DNA from 3 places in the Shinella oryzae genome. Region 1 is predicted to be linked to each of the others. Evidence: predicted binding sites of a transcription regulator. Region 1 holds the regulator's gene; each other region holds the start of a gene.
The links. Region 1 encodes PhoB, which activates phosphate uptake and scavenging genes when phosphate is short. Its sites were predicted from a motif close to TGTCATNNANCTGTCAT; they were not measured.
Positions count from the first base shown of each region.

Region 1 (4,142 bases):
CCTCCCCGTGCGTGAACCGGAGCGGCGCACGCATATAGGTTTCATAGAGCGGCGCGGCATCGGCCATGGCGCGTATCCTCCAAAAGGGATGCGGAAAAGAAATTCGGGGGCTTGACTTTCCGGTTGCCAGAAAAATCAAAAGCCGCCTTTCGGCGGCATGCTGCACTATCGGCATTTCAGTCCGTGATGTCAATAAAATGCATAGCTCCAAATCGCACTGAACCTCCCGCAAGGTGAGGATTCGCAGCATGCATGGACAGTGTCGCTATCGAGTCACACCCTACCAGCAAGTTGGGGAAAACTCTGAAATCGATTCGCCCCGATTCCCCCGACTCTTGTCACAGAGTCCCCCGAACTCTAGGTTAAGGGTCAATTACTAGACTGCATGCGGCGGAACTAGTCACCACCAGAGTTAGGGCGCTCAGGCTACGGATTCGTTCGTGGCGCGATGAGGGATTCCCGCACAGCGAGCGCCGAACGGAGACGAGAGCATGAACTGGACAGACGAGCGGGTCGAGAAACTCAAGAAGCTCTGGAGCGAGGGCCTCAGTGCCAGCCAGATCGCGGCACAGCTCGGCGGCGTGAGCCGCAACGCCGTGATCGGCAAGGTGCACCGGCTCAACCTGCCGGGTCGCGCCAAGGCCGGCGGCACGCCCGCTTCGGCCCGCCCGAAGCGCCCGGCGCAGACCACCCCGCGCCCCTCGAACTTTACCGCACGTCCGGCCAACGCGCCCCGTCCGGTCAGCCGGCCGGTGGGCAACGCCCTTGCCAAGGATGAGATCGACACCGATTTCGATGCTCAGGCCGAGAACCTGCCCGTCGTGATCAGCGGCAAGAACGTCGTGGTGCCGATGTCGCGCAAGCTGGAGCTGACGCAGCTTACCGAGCGCACCTGCAAGTGGCCGATCGGCGACCCGCTGAACGACGACTTCCATTTCTGCGGCTGCGAGTCCCCTGACAACTCGCCCTATTGCACCTACCACCAGCGCCTCGCCTACCAGCCTTCGGCCGAGCGCCGCCGGGCACGGTAAGATCGGCGACGGAAGAATAGAAACGGGGCCGAAAGGCTCCGTTTTTGTTTGTGCGGCCCACCGGAACGCAAACAGGCCCCGAAGGGCCCATTTCCGTCCTTGGGAGGAATTGTGTTCGCTCAGGTTTCCAGCGAGTAGCCGGCGCCGCGCACCGTGCGGATGACATCCTGCATGTTGGCGAAGTTGAGCGCCTTGCGCAGGCGTCCGACATGCACATCGACGGTACGCTCGTCGACATAGATGTCATGCCCCCAGACACCGTCGAGAAGCTGCGAACGCGAGAAGACGCGGCCGGGCGAGGTCATCAGGAATTCCAGGAGGCGGAATTCCGTCGGGCCCAAGCGCACTTCGCGCGTGCGGCGGTGAACGCGGTGCGTCTCGCGGTCGAGTTCGATATCGCCGCAGCGCAGCACCGTGGAGACCACTTCCGGCTTGGCACGGCGCAGCATGGCCCGCACGCGGGCGACGAGTTCCGGCGTGGAGAAGGGCTTGACCACATAGTCATCCGCACCGGTGGCGAGGCCGCGCACGCGTTCGCTCTCCTCGCCGCGCGCCGTCAGCATGATGATCGGAAGGCGCTCGGTTTCCGGACGCTGGCGCAGGCGCCGGCACAGCTCGATGCCGGAAACGCCGGGCAGCATCCAGTCGAGAATGAGAAGATCGGGCATGCGCTCCTGCAAGCGCATCTCCGCCTCGTCGCCGGACAGGATCGTATCCACCTCGAAACCTTCCGCCTCGAGATTGTAACGCAGGAGCACGCTCAGCGCCTCCTCATCTTCCACGACGGCTATTCTGGGCACCATGTAGCGAACCCTATCCAGTTTATTCGGAAGCTTCGGAGACATCCGCCGTGACGACGGATGTCGAGGTGTCGTCCTTGGGGCGCTCGCCCTCGGGCTGGGAGCCCGTCGCCATGTAGTAGATGGTCTCGGCGATGTTGGTCGCATGGTCGCCGATGCGCTCGATGTTCTTGGCGCAGAACAGGAGATGGGTGCAGGGCGTGATGTTGCGCGGGTCTTCCATCATGTAGGTCAGGAGTTCGCGGAACAGCGAGGTGTAGATCGCATCGATCTCGTCGTCGCGCTCGCGGATCGCCTTGGCCTTGTCCACCGAGCGGGTGGCGAAGACATCGAGCACTTCCTTGAGCTGCATCAGCGCCAGTTCGGCGAGATGCTCGAGACCGCGCGCGAGCTTGCGCGGCATGCCCGAGCTCTGCACGGCGATCACACGCTTGGCGGTGTTCTTGCCGAGGTCGCCGACGCGCTCCAGCTCGGCCGCGATGCGGATCGTGCCCATGATTTCGCGCAGGTCGGCCGCCATCGGCTGGCGCTTGGCGATGGTGACGATCGCCTTCTCGTTGATCTGGCGCTCGGCATTGTCGAGGATGACATCCTCGGAAATGACCTTCTGGGCCAGAGCCGCATCGGCGGAAACGAGGGCGCGGACGGAATCCGCCACCATCTGCTCGGCCGTGCCGCCCATCTCGGAAATGCGGCGGGAGAGGTATTTCAGTTCTTCATCGTAGATCGAGACGATATGGGTCGATGACATCGTTCTGTCCTTAATACACGAGACGTGTTTTTTCGACGCAATTCCGAACGCAAAACCGCTTCACACTTTTGCTGGAATTGCTTGGGGCTAAGGCGACCAAAACGTCAGCCGAAGCGGCCCATGATGTAGTCCTGCGTGCGCTGGTCATCCGGGTTGGTGAACATCTTGTCGGTATCGTTCTCCTCGACGAGGTTGCCGAGGTGGAACATGGCGGTGCGCTGCGACACGCGGGCCGCCTGCTGCATGGAATGCGTCACGATGACGATCGTGAAATTGGCGCGCAGCTCGTGGATCAGTTCCTCGACCTTTGCGGTGGCGATCGGGTCGAGCGCAGAGCAGGGCTCGTCCATCAGGATGACTTCCGGGCTGACGGCAACGGCGCGTGCGATGCACAGGCGCTGCTGCTGGCCGCCGGAGAGGCCCGTGCCGCCTTCGTGCAGGCGATCCTTCACCTCGTTCCACAGGCCGGCCTTCTGCAGGCTCTGTTCGACGATCGCGTCCATATCGGCCTTCGCCTTGGCGAGGCCGTGGATGCGCGGGCCATAGGCGACGTTCTCGTAGATCGACTTCGGGAACGGGTTCGGCTTCTGGAAGACCATGCCGACGCGGGCGCGCAGTTCCACGACATCAATGTTCGGATCGTAGATATCGTCGCTGTCGAGCGTGATGCGGCCGGTGACGCGGCAGCCGTCGATCGTGTCGTTCATGCGGTTGAGCGTGCGCAGGAAGGTCGACTTGCCGCAACCGGACGGGCCGATGAGCGCCGTGACGGTGTTTTCGCGGACGTTCAGGTTGACGTCGTAGAGGGCGCGCTTCTCGCCGTAATAAACCGAAACGTCCTTGCCGATCATCTTGTAGGAAATGTCGTTCATTTGTCTGTCCAGGGCTTTCTCGACTGCTGCTTCTGACATCATGTTCATATGACCGGTCCTTCTACCAGCGTCGTTCGAAACGGCGGCGCAGGAGGATCGCACCGACATTCATCAGAATGAGGAAGATGAGGAGCACGATGATGGCTCCCGACGTGCGTTCCACGAAGGCGCGCTCGGCCTCGTTCGCCCACATGTAGATCTGCACCGGAAGCGCCGTCGCCGGGTCCATCGGCGTTGCCGGAACGTCGGCGACGAAGGCGACCATGCCGATGAGGAGCAGCGGCGCGGTTTCGCCGAGCGCATGGGCGAGGCCGATGATCGTGCCGGTGAGGATACCGGGCATGGCGAGCGGCAGGACGTGATGGAACACGGTCTGCATCTTGGAGGCACCGAGCCCGAGCGCGGCCGAACGGATCGATGGCGGCACGGCCTTCAGCGCCGCGCGGGTGGCGATGATGATCGTCGGCAGCGTCATGAGGGTCAGCACGAGACCGCCCACCAGGGCCGCCGAGCGCGGGAAGCCGGCAAAGTTGATGAAGACGGCGAGACCGAGCAGACCGTAAACGATGGAGGGTACGGCGGCGAGGTTGTTGATGTTGACCTCGATGAGATCCGTGAAGCGGTTCTTCGGGGCAAACTCTTCAAGATAGATCGAGGCGGCAACGCCGATCGGCAGCGACAGGACGAG
Region 1 is NZ_CP081987.1:150,349-154,490, reverse strand. It holds gene K6301_RS00760 (aspartate aminotransferase family protein) at 1-67, opposite strand, end outside; gene K6301_RS00755 (GcrA family cell cycle regulator) at 492-1,031, shown strand; gene phoB (phosphate regulon transcriptional regulator PhoB) at 1,151-1,834, opposite strand; gene phoU (phosphate signaling complex protein PhoU) at 1,854-2,582, opposite strand; gene pstB (phosphate ABC transporter ATP-binding protein PstB) at 2,687-3,502, opposite strand; gene pstA (phosphate ABC transporter permease PstA) at 3,516-4,142, opposite strand, start outside.

Region 2 (4,142 bases), 920 kb from region 1:
GGCATGGATTTCCGCGGCGACCCGTCTTCGGCCCTGCTCGAAGTGCTGGATCCCGAACAGAACTCGACCTTCATGGATCACTACCTGGAAGTCGAATACGACCTGTCCAACGTCATGTTCGTGACGACGGCGAACACGCTGAACATTCCGGCACCCCTGATGGACCGCATGGAAGTGATCCGCATCGCCGGCTACACGGAAGAGGAAAAGCTGGAAATCGCGAAAAGGCACCTGCTGCCCAAGGCGATCCGCGACCACGCACTGCAGCCGAAGGAGTTTTCGGTCACCGACGGCGCGCTGATGGCGGTCATCCAGCAGTACACCCGCGAAGCCGGTGTGCGTAACTTCGAGCGTGAACTGATGAAGCTCGCCCGCAAGGCGGTGACCGAGATCATCAAGGGCAAGGCGCAGAAGGTCGAGGTCACGGCTGACAACATCCATGACTTCCTGGGCGTTCCGCGCTTCCGCCACGGCGAAGCCGAGCGTGAGGATCAGGTCGGCGTCGTCACGGGTCTTGCCTGGACGGAAGTCGGCGGCGAACTGCTCACCATCGAAGGCGTCAGCCTGCCGGGTGGCAAGGGCCGCATGACGGTCACGGGCAACCTGAAGGACGTGATGAAGGAATCGATTTCGGCAGCGGCATCCTATGTCCGCTCGCGCGCCGTCGATTTCGGCATCGAGCCGCCGCGCTTCGACAAGACCGACATCCACGTGCACGTGCCGGAAGGCGCGACGCCGAAGGACGGTCCGTCGGCCGGTATCGCCATGGCGACCGCCATCGTTTCCATCATGACCGGCATTCCGGTCTCGAAGGATATCGCTATGACGGGCGAAGTGACGCTGCGTGGCCGGGTCCTGCCGATCGGCGGTCTCAAGGAAAAGCTGCTCGCGGCCCTTCGCGGCGGCATCAAGAAGGTTCTGATCCCGGAAGAGAACGCCAAGGATCTGGCGGATATCCCGGACAATGTGAAGAACAACATGGAAATCGTTCCGGTCTCGCGCATGGGCGAGGTCATCGAGCATGCGCTGCTGCGCAAGCCCGAGCCGATCGAGTGGGACGGAACGGCCGAAGCGGCCAAGGTTCCGGCCGTCGAATCGTCCGAAGACGGCGCCGGAACGGTCGCACATTGAGGCCTTACGCCGGCTAAAGACCCCGGCTTTTGGACCCGAAACTGGAAAAGACCGGCCCTCTGGCCGGTCTTTTTCGTTGAAAAGCGTGTGTAAAGCCCGGATTCTCAGGCGATTGCGACGAAATTTTCTTGCGGGGCGAGGGGTGATGCGTATTCTGCCCCCGACTTGTATGAGTCGTTTCAAACCGTATGAAAGGGGTGGAAACATGAACAAGAATGAACTCGTATCTTCGGTCGCTGAAAAGTCGGGCCTGTCGAAGACGGACGCAGCATCGGCTGTCGACGCCGTATTCGAGACCATCCAGGGCGAACTCAAGAACGGCGGCGACGTTCGTCTCGTCGGTTTCGGCAATTTCTCCGTATCGCGTCGTGAAGCTTCGAAGGGCCGCAACCTTTCGACGGGCGCCGAGATCGAGATCCCGGCTCGCAACGTGCCGAAGTTCTCGGCCGGCAAGGGCCTGAAGGACGCCGTCAACGGCTGATCCTCAGTTCGGGCAGAGCGGTTATCCACTCCGCCGCAATACCTGACATTCAGGGCCGGGGTCCGGTTCGTCCGGGCCCCTTTTTATTTGCGGGCTGTCATGTCTCTGTAACAGGAAGGCCGCAGAACCGCCGGGTTCCATTCAACCGGATTCCGGAGGATCCCATGAAAACCCGTTCGCTCACCGCCGCCCTGGCAGCCGTGCTGGCCGCATCCGTGGCTCCGGCCGCAAGCGCCGAGCCCGTCTTCAACCGCATCGCGTCCTTTGCCGTTGCCGACAATCTGCCAGACGGCGCCGACACGGCGACGCCCACTTCGGCCGAAATCATCGCCGCCACCGAGGACGGCAACACGCTGGTCTATTCCGACAGCCCGAACAAGGCGATCGGCTTCGTCGACATCACCGATGCGAAGGCGCCGAAGGCCGGCGGCTCCGTCAGGCTCGAGGGCGAGCCAACGTCGGTGACCGTAGCCGGCGCCAAGGTGCTGGTCGCCGTCAACACGCGTGAGAGCTACACCAATCCCTCGGGCGTCCTGGCCCAGGTGGATCTCGCTTCGAAGACCGTCGAGGCGACGTGCGATATCGGTGGCCAGCCGGACTCCATCGCGCTTAACAAGGACAAGACGATCGCCGCGATCGCCATCGAAAACGAGCGCGACGAGGACGTGAACGACGGCGCGCTGCCGCAGATGCCGGCCGGTGACCTGGTGCTCCTCTCCGTCAAGGACGGCGTGGTCGATTGCGGCTCGCTCAAGCGCGTGGACCTGACCGGGCTTGCCGAGGTCGGCGGCGAGGACCCGGAACCGGAATTTGTGTCCTTCAACAGCCTGGACGAGGTGGCCGTCACGCTCCAGGAGAACAACCATATCGTCGTCGTCGACGGCAAGACCGGCACCGTGAAGAGCCATTTCTCCGCCGGCACCGTCAACCTCGAGGGCATCGACACCAAGAAGGACGGCGCGCTGAAATTCACCGGCGAGATGAAGGATGTCGCGCGCGAGCCCGACGCCGTGAAGTGGCTGGACGACAACCGCCTGCTGGTCGCCAACGAGGGTGACTGGAAGGGCGGCGCGCGCGGCTTCACCATCTTCGACAAGCAGGGCAAGGTTCTCTACGAGAATGGCGCGGCCTTCGAGCGCGAGATCGTGAAGATCGGCCACTATCCCGACAAGCGCAACAAGAAGGGCATCGAGCCAGAGGGCTTGGAAGCGGCGAGGTTCGGCGAGGACAACCTGTTCTTCGTGCTGGCCGAGCGCGCCTCCATCGTCGGCGTCTACAAGGATACCGGCGGCGAGCCCGCGCTTCTCCAGCTTCTGCCTTCCGGCATCGCACCGGAAGGGGCCGTCGCCATTCCCGCCCGCAACGTGTTCGTGACGGCCAACGAAGCCGATCTGGTCGAGGACGGCGGCGCGCGCTCGCATGTCATGATCTACGAGCGCGGGGAAGGCGAGGCGGCCTATCCGCAACTCGTCTCCACGGAAAAGGACGGCGAACTGATCGGCTTCGGCGCGCTCTCGGGCCTTGCACCCGTGCCGGAAAAGCCGGGCTTCATCTATGCCGTGAACGATTCCTTCTACGCCTCGCAGCCGACCATCTTCACGATCGACGCCACGGCGAAGCCGGCGAAGATGGTCGACGCGCTGCGCATAACCCGCAACGGCGCGGCGGCGCAGAAACTCGACATCGAAGGTATCACGCCCGACGGCGAGGGCGGTTTCTGGCTGGCCAACGAGGGCGATGCCGACAAGCTCTACAGCCATGCCATCATCAACGTGAACGCCAAGGGCGAGATCCAGGCGGAGATCGCCATTCCCGCCGAGCTGCGCGCCCATGAAAAGCGTTTCGGCTTCGAGGGCATCACCAGCGTCGGCGAAGGCGACGATAAGGTGCTGTGGATGGCCGTGCAGCGGGAATGGGGCGACGACGAGAAGGGCTTCGTCAAGCTTGTCTCCTACAAGCCGTCGTCCAAGGAATGGGGCGCGGTGCGCTACCCGCTCGAAAAGACCGAAGCCGGCTGGGTCGGCCTGTCGGAAATCACCGCCAGCGGCGACTACGCCTATGTGATCGAGCGCGACAATCAGATCGGCCAGGCCGCGAAGCTGAAGAAGCTCTTCCGCGTGGCGCTTGCCGACCTGAAGCCGGCCAAGCTCGGCGGTGACCTGCCGGTCGTGAAGAAGGAAGAGGTCCGCGACCTCATTCCCGACCTCAAGGCCAACAACGGCTATGTCGTGGACAAGGTCGAGGGCTTCACCATCGACGCCGCCGGCAACGGCTTCGTCGTCACCGACAATGACGGCGTGGACGATTCCTCCGGCGAGACGCTGTTCTTCGGCATCGGGCCGATCAATACCATGTAAGGCGCACGGCCCGGCGCCGTCTCTCAGGAGGGGAGGCGCCGGGCGGCCGGGCCCAAAAGAAAAAGGCCGGGGTCTTTCGATCCCGGCCTTTCGATTTTCATGATGTTCAAACTAGACGGCGTCCTGCAGGGAACGCTGGGGTGCGGCGTCGAGATCGCCGGCACGCTTGTCTC
Region 2 is NZ_CP081987.1:1,065,602-1,069,743, forward strand. It holds gene lon (endopeptidase La) at 1-1,131, shown strand, start outside; gene hupB (DNA-binding protein HupB) at 1,337-1,612, shown strand; gene K6301_RS05275 (esterase-like activity of phytase family protein) at 1,777-3,969, shown strand; gene K6301_RS05280 (MarR family winged helix-turn-helix transcriptional regulator) at 4,081-4,142, opposite strand, start outside.
Region 2: K6301_RS05275 (esterase-like activity of phytase family protein) is a predicted target of PhoB. The motif match lies at 1,708-1,724, and genes of this name have one in related genera.

Region 3 (4,142 bases), on a different replicon from region 1:
GCGAGAAGCGCATCTACGCTGTGCCGCCCCACACCGAGGTCGTCAGCCTCGATTTCGAGGACCATCCCTTCGAGATCCAGACCTTCGACAAGCCCTGCGCCCTGTGCGGCGCCGAGGACGTCTATCTCGACGAGGTCGTGCTCGACGACAAGGGCGGACGGATGTTCGTCTGCTCCGACACCGACCATTGCGAAGACCGCTGCGCACAGGGCCACCGCGGCCATCTCGCCTATGATAAGGAGGCTGCCGAATGACCGACGCGCCCATTCTCAAGGCCCGCGATATCTCCAAATTCTACGGCGCGCGCACCGGGTGCCGGAATGTCTCTTTTGACCTCTGGCCGGGCGAGGTGCTGGCCATCGTCGGCGAATCCGGGTCGGGCAAGACGACGCTGCTCAATTGCCTCGCCACCCGGCTGATGCCGACGTCAGGTTCCGTCGAATACCGCATGCGTGACGGCCAGATGCGCGACCTCTCCCGCATGAGCGAGGCGGAGCGCCGCTTCCTGATGCGTACGGACTGGGGTTTCGTGCACCAGAATCCGGCGGACGGCCTGCGTATGGCAGTCTCGGCCGGCGCCAATGTCGGCGAACGGCTGATGGCCGTTGGCGAGCGGCACTATGGCAACATCCGCGACACGGCCGGCGACTGGCTGCGCCGGGTGGAGATCAGCGTGGACCGCATCGACGACCAGCCGCGCGCCTTCTCCGGCGGCATGCGCCAACGCCTGCAGATCGCGCGCAACCTCGTGACGTCGCCACGGCTGATCTTCATGGACGAGCCGACCGGCGGCCTCGACGTTTCGGTGCAGGCCCGCCTGCTCGATCTCCTGCGCGGCCTCGTTCAGGATCTCGGCCTTTCGGCGATCATCGTCACGCATGACCTTGCCGTCGCGCGCCTGCTTTCGCACCGCATGATGGTGATGAAGGAGGGCCTCGTCATCGAGCAGGGCCTGACCGATCGCGTGCTCGACGATCCGCGCGAAGCCTATACCCAGCTCCTCGTTTCCTCGATCTTGCAGGTTTAACCATGGCTACTCCACTCGTCGTTTCCGAAGTCGCCAAGAGCTTCACCATGCATCTCCGCGACGGCATCCGGTTGCCCGTCATGTCCAACGTCACCTTTTCGGTGAAGGCCGGCGAATGCGTCGTGCTGGGCGGTCCCTCCGGCATTGGCAAGAGTTCGCTGCTCAAGATGGTCTATGGCAATTATGCCGTCGATGGCGGCCAGATCCTCATCGAACACGGCGGCCGCCTGCTCGACCTGGCGAGCGCCGATCCCCGCACGATCCTGTCCGTGCGCCGGGCAACACTCGGCTATGTCAGCCAGTTTCTGCGAACGGTGCCACGGGTCGCGGCTGTCGATGTCGTCGCCGATCCGATCACGGCGCGGGGAACGGACGTGAAAGAGGCGAGGGGCATGGCCGAAGCCATGCTGGCGCGCCTCAACCTGCCGCGTGAACTGTGGCAATTACCGCCGGCCACCTTCTCCGGTGGCGAGCAGCAGCGCGTCAACATCGCCCGCGGTTTCATCACCGATCACCGTATCCTCCTGCTCGATGAGCCGACGGCTTCGCTCGACGCGAAGAACCGTGCCGTCGTAGTGGGCATGATCGAGGAGAAGAAGGCCGCAGGCGTGGCGCTTCTCGGCATCTTCCACGACGAAGATGTGCGCGAAAGGGTCGCCGATCGCATCGTGGATGTCTCCGCCTTCTCGCCGAGAAAGGCCGTGCCATGACGAAGCTCTCCGAAACGCCGCTAATCCACCCGACGGCGATCGTCGCCGATACGATGCTTGGCCGCTACACGGAAGTTGCCGAGAACTGCCGTATCAGCGAGGCGGAAATCGGCGACTATTCCTATATCATGGAGAGCGGCTCGGTCTGGTGCACGACGATCGGCAAGTTCGTCAACATCGCCGCCTGCGTGCGCATCAACGCAACGAACCACCCGATGTGGCGCGCGACGCTGCATCACTTCACCTACCGCGCCAACGATTACTGGCCCGATGCGGACCAGGAAGCGGATTTCTTCGCACGACGGCGCGAGCATCGGGTCACGATTGGGCACGATGTCTGGATCGGCCACGGGTCGACCATCCTGCCGGGCGTCACGATCGGCAACGGCGCGGTCGTGGGATCGGGTGCGGTCGTCACCAAGGACGTCGAACCCTATACCATTGTCGGCGGTGTCGCGGCGAAAGTCATTCGTGAGCGCTTCCCGCGAAGCATCGCCGAACGCATGGAAAAACTCGCGTGGTGGGACTGGGATCATGGCCGGCTGCGCAGCGCGCTCGATGACTTTCGCAAACTTGACGCAGAAGCCTTCCTTTCCCGCTACGGCGGGTGAGAAGGCGTGCCGCAATGCCTGAAAACCAGGCCTGTGGACTGTTATTTTTCCGACATGGAACTGACATGGCCCTTTCATCAACGACGTTTAGAGCCAGTCCCGAAAGCGACAGGACCCAAGCCCGGGCGCCGAGCGAAGGAAGAGGGAGCTGCCATGTTCCGACTGAAGAATGTCACCCGCCGTTTCGGCGAGCGCGTTGCCGTCGACAACGTGACGTTCGACATCCCGCAGGGCCAGATGGTCGGCGTCATCGGCCGTTCGGGCGCAGGCAAGTCGACCATGCTGCGTATGATCAACCGCCTTGCCGATCCGAGCGAGGGCACGATCCATTTCAACGATATCGAGGTGTCGTCGCTGCGCGGCTCGGCGTTGCGCAACTGGCAGCGCGACTGCGCGATGATCTTCCAGCAGTTCAACCTCGTGCCGCGCCTGGATGTACTGACCAATGTCATGCTCGGCCGCCTCAACCATCGTTCGACCATCCTCAGCCTGCTGAGCATCTTCAGCAACGACGAGCGCATCATGGCGATTGCCGCCCTGGAACGGCTCGGTATCGAGCAGACGGCGCTCCAGCCCGCGGGCACGCTCTCGGGCGGCCAGCAGCAGCGCGTGGCGATCGCCCGCGCGCTGATGCAGAACCCCAAGATGCTGCTTGCCGACGAGCCGATTGCCTCTCTCGACCCGCTGAACGCCAAGATCGTGATGGATGCGCTGCGCGACATCAACGAGCGCGAGGGCATCACCGTCGTCACCAACCTGCACACCCTCGATACGGCGCGCGCCTATTGCGAGCGCATCATCGGCATGTCGGGCGGTCGCGTGGTTTTCGACGGCCCGTCGCGGGAGCTGGACGCCGAGGCGGTGCGCACGATCTACGGCACGGGTTCAGATGGCGCGGAGATCGACGAGAGGGTCACGTCCACCGCCATTCGCAACCCTGCACGGCAGGACAACGAACCCGACAACGACAAGGAATCCGCCAGCCCCACACCGCTGGCACTGGCCGGTCTCTGACCCGCCGGGATCGAACGCCCGCGTCAAGGGCAACACAGACCGACAGGATTCGACTGCCGGCGAGGCCGGCAAAAGGAGAACGCAATGTTGAAGAAAGCTCTGCTCGCCGCCGTCGCAATCGCCGTGACGGCCGGTTCCGCCATGGCCCAGGACGTCAAGGTCCTGCGCATCGGTCTCGACGGCTCGGAAAACGAAGCCGACCAGATCCGCAACACCCAGTGCGTTGCCGACGGCCTGAAGGCCGCGACCGGCGTGCCGGAAGTCCAGATCTTCCCGTCGCCGGACTATAACGGCGTCATCCAGGGCCTGCTCGGCGGCACGATCGACATCGCCTCGATGGGCGCGTCGTCCTACGCCGCCATCTACCTTCAGGACCCGAAGGCCGTCGACCCGATCCTGACCTACACGCAGTCGGACGGCTCCAGCGGCTATTACTCCATCATGGTCGCCCGCAAGGATTCCGGCATCAAGACGCTGGCCGACGCCAAGGGCAAGAAGATCGGCTTCGCCGACCCGGATTCGACCTCGGGCTACCTCGTGCCGAGCGTGACGCTGCCGAAGGAAATCGGCATGCCGGTCAAGGAATACTTCTCTGAAACCGGCTTCGGCGGCGGCCACGAAAACCTCGTTCTCGCCGTTCTCGACGGCAAGTTCGATGTGGGCACGACCTTCGGTTCGGGCGTCGGCAAGTGGGAAGAGGGGTATACGGGCGGCAACCTCTACCAGATGGTCAACAAGGGCAACCTCGACATGGACGATATCGTCGAGGTCTGGAAGTCG
Region 3 is NZ_CP081988.1:259,347-263,488, reverse strand. It holds gene K6301_RS17480 (alpha-D-ribose 1-methylphosphonate 5-phosphate C-P-lyase PhnJ) at 1-254, shown strand, start outside; gene phnK (phosphonate C-P lyase system protein PhnK) at 251-1,027, shown strand; gene phnL (phosphonate C-P lyase system protein PhnL) at 1,030-1,737, shown strand; gene K6301_RS17465 (DapH/DapD/GlmU-related protein) at 1,734-2,348, shown strand; gene phnC (phosphonate ABC transporter ATP-binding protein) at 2,502-3,362, shown strand; gene phnD (phosphonate ABC transporter substrate-binding protein) at 3,447-4,142, shown strand, end outside.
Region 3: phnC (phosphonate ABC transporter ATP-binding protein) is a predicted target of PhoB. The motif match lies at 2,399-2,415, and genes of this name have one in related genera.